Regions from separate parts of the Kribbella sp. VKM Ac-2571 genome, predicted to be linked through region 3. Evidence: predicted binding sites of a transcription regulator. Region 3 holds the regulator's gene; each other region holds the start of a gene.
The links. The regulator HrcA, encoded in region 3, represses chaperone genes, less so after heat shock. The targets are predictions, from matches to a motif close to TTGGCACTCGNNNNNNNCGAGTGCCAA.
Positions count from the first base shown of each region.

Region 1: a site for HrcA is predicted at 2,033-2,059, ahead of groES (co-chaperone GroES). Genes of this name have one in related genera too.
Region 2: a site for HrcA is predicted at 1,956-1,982, ahead of EV651_RS43200 (FmdB family zinc ribbon protein). Genes of this name have one in related genera too.

Region 1 covers NZ_SNWS01000002.1:50,800-54,047, reverse strand. Annotated here, with positions in the region: gene groL (chaperonin GroEL) at 1-1,456, opposite strand, end outside; gene groES (co-chaperone GroES) at 1,606-1,902, opposite strand; gene EV651_RS04195 (peptidoglycan-binding protein) at 2,168-2,782, shown strand; gene EV651_RS04190 (methyltransferase domain-containing protein) at 2,792-3,248, shown strand, end outside.
Region 2 covers NZ_SNWS01000002.1:321,094-324,341, reverse strand. Annotated here, with positions in the region: gene EV651_RS05610 (penicillin acylase family protein) at 1-1,815, opposite strand, end outside; gene EV651_RS43200 (FmdB family zinc ribbon protein) at 2,003-2,362, shown strand; gene EV651_RS05600 (SAF domain-containing protein) at 2,422-3,039, shown strand; gene mscL (large conductance mechanosensitive channel protein MscL) at 3,158-3,248, shown strand, end outside.
Region 3 covers NZ_SNWS01000001.1:344,355-347,602, reverse strand. Annotated here, with positions in the region: gene EV651_RS01720 (16S rRNA (uracil(1498)-N(3))-methyltransferase) at 1-118, opposite strand, end outside; gene dnaJ (molecular chaperone DnaJ) at 236-1,378, opposite strand; gene hrcA (heat-inducible transcriptional repressor HrcA) at 1,404-2,426, opposite strand; gene EV651_RS01705 (Gfo/Idh/MocA family protein) at 2,478-3,248, opposite strand, start outside.

The sequences.
Region 1 (3,248 bases), on a different contig from region 3:
GGTCGCCGTACTCACCGGTGGCGGCGTTGAAGCCGCTGCCGGACTCGAGCTCGGCAACCTTCGCCGTCACGACGTAGCCCTCGTAGCCGCCGTTCTCCGCGATCCAGCGCAGCGGCTCGACGACCGCCTTGCGGACGATCCGGACACCGGTGGCCTCGTCACCGTCGAGCTCGAGGTCCTTGTCCAGCACGGTGGAGGCGTGCACGAGTGCGGAACCGCCACCCGCGACGATGCCCTCCTCGATCGCGGCCCGGGTCGCGGACACCGCGTCCTCGATCCGGTGCTTCTTCTCCTTCAGCTCGACCTCGGTGGCCGCGCCGACCTTGATGACGCAGACGCCGCCGGCCAGCTTGGCCAGCCGCTCCTGCAGCTTCTCGCGGTCCCAGTCGGAGTCGGTGCGCTCGATCTCGGACTTGATCTGGCTGACCCGGCCCGCGATGTCCTCGGCCTTGCCGGTGCCCTCGACGACGGTCGTGTTGTCCTTCGAGACCACGATCCGGCGCGCCGAACCGAGCACCTCGAGGCCGACCTGGTCGAGCTTCAGCCCGACCTCGGGGGCGACGACCTGTGCGCCGGTGAGCGCGGCCAGGTCCTCCAGCATCGCCTTGCGGCGGTCACCGAAGCCCGGCGCCTTGACGGCGACCGAGGTGAAGTTGCCGCGGATCTTGTTGACCACCAGGGTCGACAGCGCCTCGGCCTCGACGTCCTCGGCGATGATCAGCAGCGCCTTGCCGGACTGCACGACCTTCTCCAGCAGCGGCAGCAGGTCCGCGATCGCGGAGATCTTGCCCTGGTGGATCAGGATGTACGGGTCCTCCAGCACCGCTTCGCCGGCCTCGGCGTCGGTGATGAAGTACGGCGAGATGTAGCCCTTGTCGAACTGCATACCCTCGGTGAACTCGAGCTCGGTCCCGAAGGTGTTCGACTCCTCGACGGTGATCACACCGTCCTTGCCCACCTTGTCGAACGCGTCCGCGATCAGGCCGCCGATCTCGGCGTCCCGGGCGGAGATGGTGGCGACGTGGGCCATGTCGCCCTTGTCGTCGACCGGCCGCGCGGTCTCGACCAGCCTGGCCGACACGGCCTCGACGGCCGCCTCGATACCGCGCTTGAGGCCCATCGGGTTGGCGCCGGCGGCGACCGCCCGCAGGCCCTCGTGCACCAGTGCCTGCGCCAGCACCGTCGCGGTGGTGGTGCCGTCACCGGCGATGTCGTTGGTCTTGGTGGCGACCTCCTTGGTCAGCTGCGCACCAAGGTTCTCGAACGGGTCGTCCAGCTCGACCTCACGGGCGACGGTCACACCGTCGTTGGTGATGGTCGGGGCGCCCCACTTCTTGTCCAGGACGACGTAGCGGCCCTTCGGGCCCAGCGTCACCTTCACCGTGTTCGCGAGCTTGTCGACGCCACGCTCCAGCGCGCGCCGCGCGTTCTCGTCGAACTCGAGGATCTTCGGCATGAAGAAAACCAGTCCTTTTCCGTATGTCTCGTTGCAGGAGCGAGCGCTGTGTCCAACTCCGCCCCACCACCCCGGTCGGGATGCCGGACCCACTCCGCCCCGGCGCCAGAGGCTCCGGGGCGGTGTCAGTCAGGAACAGCGGGCGTTCGTCACTTGCTGACGACTGCGAGGATGTCGCGGGCGCCCAGGATCAGGTAGTCCTGACCGTCGTACTTGACCTCGGTGCCGCCGTACTTGGAGTAGATGACCTTGTCGCCGACAGAGACGTCCAGCGGGACGCGGTTGCCGTTGTCGTCGATCCGGCCCGGGCCGACGGCGAGGATCTCGCCCTCCTGCGGCTTCTCCTTGGCGGTGTCCGGGATCACCAGGCCGGACTTCGTGGTCTGCTCGGCTTCGAGCGGCGCGACGAGGACACGGTCCTCGAGCGGCTTGATCGTGACCGACACTTGCTGACCTCCACGGTCGAATTCGCTTGTCTGTGACATGTGGTCGCGCTCCCCTGCCGTCGCGGGGGTCAGGAGGCCGGACCGTTGGCACACTCACACCGAGAGTGCCAACACCGAATCTAGGCCGCGATTAGCACTCGGTCAACTCGAGTGCCAAACAATCTCCGGCAACCCGGTGATCGGGCGGGTACGGAATGTGGCCGAACGCTGGGCCGAACCCTCTGGCGCATGCGACCGTTCTCTCAGAGCGATCGGAGGAGAGGCCATGGCGTTCAAGGTACCGGCGCTGCCGAAGCTGTCCGGGCGGACGATCGCCCTGCTCGCCGCCGTCGGCGCGGTCGCCGTCGGGGCCGTCGCCGCCAACGCGTCGAAGAACCCGTCACCATCCGCCGCAAAGCCGTTGTCCACAGCGCCGGTCTCCGAAGCGCCGGCGGCCAAGGCGCCTGCCGACCAGCCTGTCGCCCACGACGCCACTGCCGCCGAACTGAGCGCAGCAGCCGCTCTGCCGCAGTGCAGGTCCGCCCGCCTCGTGCCGGTGAACCGGAGCTGGGGCATCCCGATGCCGTCGATCCTGGGCAGCACCAGCACCACCTGCAACCTGATGTACGGCGACGACCCGTACCGCGGCTCCAGCCGGACAGGCGACCCGGAGACCGCGATCCAGGTCCTCCAGCGCAACCTGAACTTCTGCTACGGCTCCAAGCTCGCTGTCGATGGCATCTACGGCAGCAACACCCGCGCGGTCGTCAAGACCGTCCAGCGCAAGCACCACCTGGTAGTCGACGGCATCTACGGCCCGAAGACCCGCTCCGCGATGAACTGGCGGCTGTACTCGATGGCAACCCGCAGCTGGAGCAGGACCTGTTCGAGCCCCCTTTAAAGTTGCCGGGTGAGTGTTACCGCGCTGCTCGACGGACCGGGCGCTGAGGTACTGGCTGCCGCCTGCGCCGAGTACCGCCCCGGCAACGAACTCCAACTCGTCGAGAAGCTCAGACGCCGGTACGACGCAACGCTTGTCACGACTGCGGTCACCCAAGCCGCACTGCGCCACCGCGCCGTCGCCAAGTTCGGACCGGACGCAGAACGCATGTACTTCACACCAGACGGCCTGGAGCAAGCCACCCGCACCACGGTGAGCACCCACCGAGCCGCACGGCTCGCAGCCACCCTGCTGGGCGCCGCCGTGGTCGATCTGGGATGCGGAATTGGCGGTGACCTCATCAGCGCCGCACGCGCCGGACTGCGTGTGACCGGTGTCGAACGCGATCCAGAGACAGCAGCCACCGCCCGCGCCAACCTGTCCGCACTGGGACTACCCGGCGAGGTACTGGTAGGCGAAGCCGAGT
Region 2 (3,248 bases), on a different contig from region 3:
CTTGCTCTTGGTGTCCAGCTGGATCGACGCCATCGCGTTCGCGTCCAGCTTCCCGGCCGCCTTGATCCGGTCGAGGATCTGCTGCGAGCGGTAGCCGTAGTCCCAGGAGTTGGTCAGGTAGTACGTGTACGTGTTCGGTACGACGGCCTGGTTCGCGGTGACGATGATGCCGTCCGCCGGGTCGAACTCGCTCGGCAACGCGTCGAAGGGGACGTACCCCTTCCAGGCGTACTTCGGATCCCAGCCCGGGACCGGCCAGTCGCCGCGGCCGGTGGTGCGGATCGGGATCAGTCCGGGCGCCTGGTAGCCGATGTGGCCGTCGGTGTCGGCGTACACGAGGTTCTGTGAGGGCACCTGGAACTGCTGCGCGGCGGCGCGGAACTGGGCCCAGTTCTGCGCGGTGTTGATCGCGAACAGCGCGTCCGCGGTCCGGCCCGGGTTCAGCGCAGTCCACTGCAGCGCGACGCCGTACGCCGTCGGGTACTTCGCCTGCGCCGCAGCCGACTCGCCTACCTTGCGTTCGTTCTCGCGGACGTCCGAGATGAGCGGACCGTGCCGGGTCTCGCGGACGGTGATCTTCACCGGCTCGTCCTGGCCGGCCACCTTGAACGTCTCCTCGCGGGTGGCCATGGCTCGCCACTTGTTGTTGTAGAGGACGTTGTTACCCTCGATCCGCTCCAGGTAGAGGTCCTGGACGTCCGGGTCGAGGTTGGTGAAGCCCCAGGAGATCGCGTTGTTGTGGCCGATCACCACACCGGGCAGGCCGGAGAAGCTGAAGCCGGAGACGTCGAACGGGCACGTCTTGCCGACGTTGTTGCAGTGCAGGCCGACCTGCGTCCAGACCCCCGGCATGGTCGCGCCGAGATGCGGGTCGTTGGCCAGCAGCGGCTTACCGGTGGTGGTGTGGTCACCGGAGACCACCCAGGAGTTCGACCCGACGCCGTCCCCCTGGCCGAGCAGCTCGGGCAGTCCCTTGGCGACCTTCTGCACCGAGTCGAGCGACTTGAGCAGGTCCTGGGTGAGCATGCTCCGCCGTACCTCGTTGCTGACCGGAGCCGTGGTGAACTTGCCGTCCCTGCCGATCGACCCGCCGGACAGGATCGGCTGGTTCCGGTCGTACGGGTACTGCGGGTAGAGGCTCTCGACGTTGCGCGCCGGCATCGCGGCCAGCAGCTTCGTCCGGGTGACTTCCTCGTCCAGGTTGCCGCCCAGGTCCCACGCCATCGCCTTCAGCCAGGACAACGAGTCGGCCGCGGTCCACGGCTCCGGCGTGTAGTTCTTGGGCCCGCCCGGCTGGAGGGACAGGACGGCGTACTCCAGGCTGAGGGCGGAGCCGCTGCGCTTCGACGTTTCGTCGGAGCCGTTGTGCTTGATCAGATACGCGTTGACGCCGCGGGCGTAGTCGTCGAGGTACTGCCGGGTGGTCGGGCTGAGCAGCGGCAGCTCCTTCTCCGCCACCCGCCGCCAGCCGAGTGTCCGGACGAACTTGTCGGTCTCGAGCGCGGTCTTGCCGAACAGCTCGCTCAACCGGCCGGACGTGACGTGCCTGCGGAAGTCCATTTCGAAGAACCGGTCCTGCGCGTGCACGTACCCCTGCGCCGCGAACAGGTCGGCCGGGGTGTCGGCGTAGATCTGCGGGATTCCGTTGGCGTCCCGGACCACGCTGACCTCGGCGTCCAGGCCGTCCAGGTCGATGGTTCCGTCGTACGTCGGGAACGAGTGGCGGACGACGAAGACGACGGTACCGGCGATCACCAGGAGGACCGTGGCGAGGGCGATTCCGCTGATGACGACGACTCGAAGCAGGCGTGGCACGGACCAACCGTAGAGAATCCCCCCGCCCACCCCAAATGGGGTCCCTCACAACTTTGCGTGGCTCTGCGTCGGCTGGACAGGGACCCGGAGTTGAGGTACGTGAGACCGGGTTTGGAATACTTCGGTCCGCTGGCGCATTATTAGCAGTCGGGTAGTAGGAGTGCCAGCGGCTTGAAGGGAACCGACAGTGCCGACGTACCAGTACCAGTGCACCGACTGCGGTGAAGCGCTCGAGGTGCGCCAGAGCTTCACGGACGATGCTTTGACCGTGTGCCCGAACTGCCAGGGCAGCCTGCGCAAGGTCTTCAACGCCGTGGGCGTCGTGTTCAAGGGTTCCGGCTTCTACCGGACCGACAGCCGGTCGTCCGGCAAGAGCACGGTGCCGGCGAAGGCCGAGTCGTCCGGATCGTCCTCGTCGGGGTCCGCCTCCTCGGGGTCGTCGTCCAACGGTTCCTCCGGTTCGTCGTCCTCGGGTTCGTCGTCCTCGGGTTCGTCGGGTTCGTCTTCGGGCTCGAGCAGCTCGACCTCGGGCACCAGCGCGGCCTGACCGCGCGCCCTGTGGATAACTGAAGGGCGGCTGCCGGCGAAACTCGTATCTTCTCCGGCATGAAAATCCCTTCCCTGCTTCGTGACCTGCTGCGTGCCGCCCGGTGGCACCGTCGGCTCCTCGCCGGCGTCGCCGCCGCGGCCGCCGTGTACTTCGGACTTCTCGCTCTCTCCCCCGCACCGCCACCGACGGTCGCGGTGCTGGCCGCTGCGCGCGACCTCACCGGGGGCGTGGCCCCGACGCGTGACGATCTGCGGACCGTCGACCTGCCACCCGGCTCCGTGCCGGCCGGTGCACTCAGACCCGGCAGTGAACTGACGACCCGCGTGTTGAGCGGACCCGTCAGAGCCGGCGAACCGCTCACCGACGCCAGATTCCTCGCCCCACCCGCCGTGACGCCCGGCTCAGTCGCCTACCCGTTCCGCGTCGACGACGCGGACATCACCTCGCTCCTCCGAGTCGGCGACCGCATCAATCTGTACGCCGCCGACAGCACGACCGCCGGCTCCGCGAGCCAGCTCGCCCGCGCCGTGCCTGTGGTCGCCCTGCCGACGCCGCGATCGGCCACCTCCGGCGCGCTGATCGTGGTGGCGACCACACCGGAGGTCGCCACCCGACTGGCCCAGGCCAGTTCGAACTCACGGATCACCGTGGCACTGACGCCGGACACGAGCTGATCACTCTTCGGGATTGTGCCGGCACGATGTGTCCGTGTTCCGGCGCGCTCGCTCGCCCTGACAGGGGTGCAGCCCTAGGTTGTCCGGGTACAACCACCCGCTTCGTGGAGGGCACCACATGCTCAAGGGCTTCAAGGAATTCGTGATGCGCGGCAACGTCGTCGACCTCGCGGTCGCCGTCGTCATCGGCGCCGCGTTCACCAAGATCG
Region 3 (3,248 bases):
GCCCGTCCGTCAGCCGAACGCGCTCCCCCGGCCCGATCCGCCGTACGACGGCTGCATGCCGCCCCTCGGCTCCGTCGAGCACCAGCTCGTCCTCGTCGAGGTCAGAGTGAAAGAACACGGCGACCCCCACTTACGAACACCTCCCGCCCGTTGAGAAGCGGCGGGAGGCGACACGTCCCAGCGCCGCTGAGACGCGGTGGGGAGGTGAGGCGTCCCCGGGGTGTTGCGGTGTCATCTAGTGGGTGCCGAAGGCGTCGCGGAGGCGGCCGAAGACGCTCTTGTGGGTGGCCTGGACCTGGCCCTGCGGGCGTTCCTCGTCGCGGACCGCCGCGAGCTGCCTGAGGAGCTCGGCCTGGGCGTCGTCGATCTTGGTCGGCGTCTCGACGATGATCTGCACGATGAGGTCGCCACGACCGGCGTGCCGCAGCCGCGGTACGCCGCGTGCGGACAACGTCATCGCCGTACCGGACTGCGTGCCGGGACGGATCTCCAGCGGTGTCGTCTCGCCCTCGAGCGTCGGCAGGTCGATCGTCGTTCCGAGCGCCGCCGCCGTCATCGGCAGCGTCACCGTGCAATGCAGGTCGTCGCCGTTACGGGTGAAGATGTCGTGCGGCTCGACCTCGATCTCGACGTACAGGTCACCGGCCGGGCCACCGCCGGGGCCGATCTCGCCCTGACCGGACAGCTGCACCCGCGTGCCGGTGTCGACGCCGCCGGGGATCTTCACGGTGACGGTACGGCGGGAGCGCACGCGCCCGTCGCCGGAGCACTCGACGCACGGGCTCGGGATCGTGGTGCCGTAGCCGCGGCAGTTCGGGCACGGCCGCATCGTCCGCACCTCGCCGAGGAACGACCGCTGCGTGTGCGTGACCTCGCCACGCCCGTGGCAGATCTCGCAGGTGACCGGCTCGGACCCGGCCGCCGCGCCGGAGCCGCTACAGGTCGGGCACAGTACGGCGGTGTCGACCTTGAGCTCGCGCGTCGTGCCGAACGCCGCCTCGGCCAGGTCGATCCGCAGCGGGATCAGCGCGTCCTGACCGCGCCGGGTCCGCGGCCGCGGCCCGCGGGTGGCCCCGCCGGTCTGGCCGAAGAACGCGTCCATGATGTCGGTGAACGTGAACGCCTGGCCGAAGCCGGCGCCGCCCGGTCCGCCGGCCGCGGTGGCGAACGGGTCGCCGCCGAGGTCGTGCATCTGCCGCTTCTGCGGGTCGCTGAGCACCTGGAACGCGCGCCCGATCTCCTGGAACTTCTGGTGCGCGTCCTCGGAGTCGTTCACGTCCGGGTGGTACTGGCGTGCCAGCTTGCGGTACGCCTTCTTGATCTCGTCCGCTGAAGCGTCACGGCTGACACCTAGGACGGCGTAGTAATCGGTGCTCATACTCCAGACCAGGGGGTTGTATTCGTTAGGAGTCGGCCAGGATCTGGCTGACGTAGCGGGCGACGGCGCGCACTGCACCCATTGTGCTCGGGTAGTCCATGTGGGTCGGGCCGACGATGCCGAGCGTGGCCAGCGCCTCGGACTGCGACCCGTACCCGGTCGCGACCACTGAGGTGGTGGCCAGCTCCTCGAACGGGTTCTCGTGACCGATGCGAACGGTCAGCGTCTGCGGGTTGGTCGCCTCACCGAGCAGCTTGAGGAGGATGACGTGCTCCTCCAGGGCCTCCAGCACCGGCTTCACGTTCCGCTCGAAGTCGTCGCCGTACCGGGTCAGGTTGGCCGCGCCGCCGACGGCGATCCGCTGCTCGCCGACCTCGTCGGTGAACGCCTCCAGCAAGGTGGTGACGATCGCCGCGACCAGTGACCGGTCGGCCGGCGCGAACTGCTCCGGCACACCGGCCAGGGACGTCGTCGCGTCGGTCAGCCGCTGTCCGGCGAGCGCAGTGTTCAACCGGGACCGCAGGTCCGCGATCAGTTGCTCGTCGACGTCGTGCGGGTGCTCGACGAGCCGCTGCTCGACCCGGCCGTTGCTGGTGATCAGCACCAGCAGCAACCGCCGGGGGCTCATCGTGACGACCTCGATGTGCCGGACGCTCGACCGGTTCAGCGACGGGTACTGCACGACGGCGACCTGGCGGGTGATCTGGGCGAGCAGCCGGACGGTACGGCGGACGACGTCGTCCAGGTCGACCGCTCCGGCCAGGAACGACGTGATCGCCTTCTTCTCGGCGGTCGACAGCGTCTTGACCGTGCTCAGCTTGTCGACGAACAGCCGGTAGCCCGCGTCGGTCGGGATCCGGCCGGCGCTGGTGTGCGGCTGGGTGATGTACCCCTCCTCCTCCAGCGCAGCCATGTCGTTACGCACGGTGGCCGGGGAGACGCCGAGGTTGTGCCGGTCGACCAAGGTCTTCGAGCCGACCGGCTCATGAGTGGCCACGTAGTCCTCGACGATGGCGCGGAGCACATCCAGCTTGCGTTCGTCGAGCACGCGCACCACCCTCTCCGACTGTCTTGGCACTCAATCGTTCGGAGTGCCAGTCTAGGCGGTCTCGGGCGAGGCTCCCAACGGAACGGGCGCGGGACGCGCCACAGCGCTGCTCACGTTCAGCGGCTGGTCCTGCACGGCGGAGTCGATGAACGACTCGAGTACGTCCAGCACGTGGTACGCCAGCTCCCCGCTGGCGCGGTGCGGCTCGCCCGTTCGCAACGCCCGCGCCATGTCCGCGACACCGACCCCGCGCCCGGCTCCGGCGTACCCACCGGCGACCGATACCTCGGTCCACTCGCGCTGCTCCGGAGTCACGAGCTCGACGGCCCCGTCGAACCCGTTCGGGTCCGGCACGGACAGGCTGCCCTCGGTTCCGTGGACCTCGATCCGCGGCAGCCGCCCGGCCCACACGTCGAACGACATCAGCACGGTCGTCAGCGCGCCCGACTCGTGCTCCAGCACGCCGGTGACGTGCGTCGGCACCTCCACGTCGAACACGGTCCCGGCCCGCGGGCCGGTGTGGATCTTGCGCTGCTGTTTCGACTGGCCCGCGCGGGCGGTGACTCGGACGACCGGGCCGAGCAGCGTGACCAGGCTGGTCACGTAGTACGGGCCCATGTCGAGGACCGGTCCGCCGCCCGGCTGGTAGTAGAACTCGGGCGCGGGGTGCCACAACTCGTGGCCGGGCGTCACCATGAACGCGGTCGCCGCGTGCGGGGTGCCGATGTCACCGCGGTCGATCACCGCACGAGCCGTCTGGGTGCCGGTGCCGAGCACGGTGTCCGGTGCGCAGCCGATCCGGAGATCGTTGGCGGCGGCGTA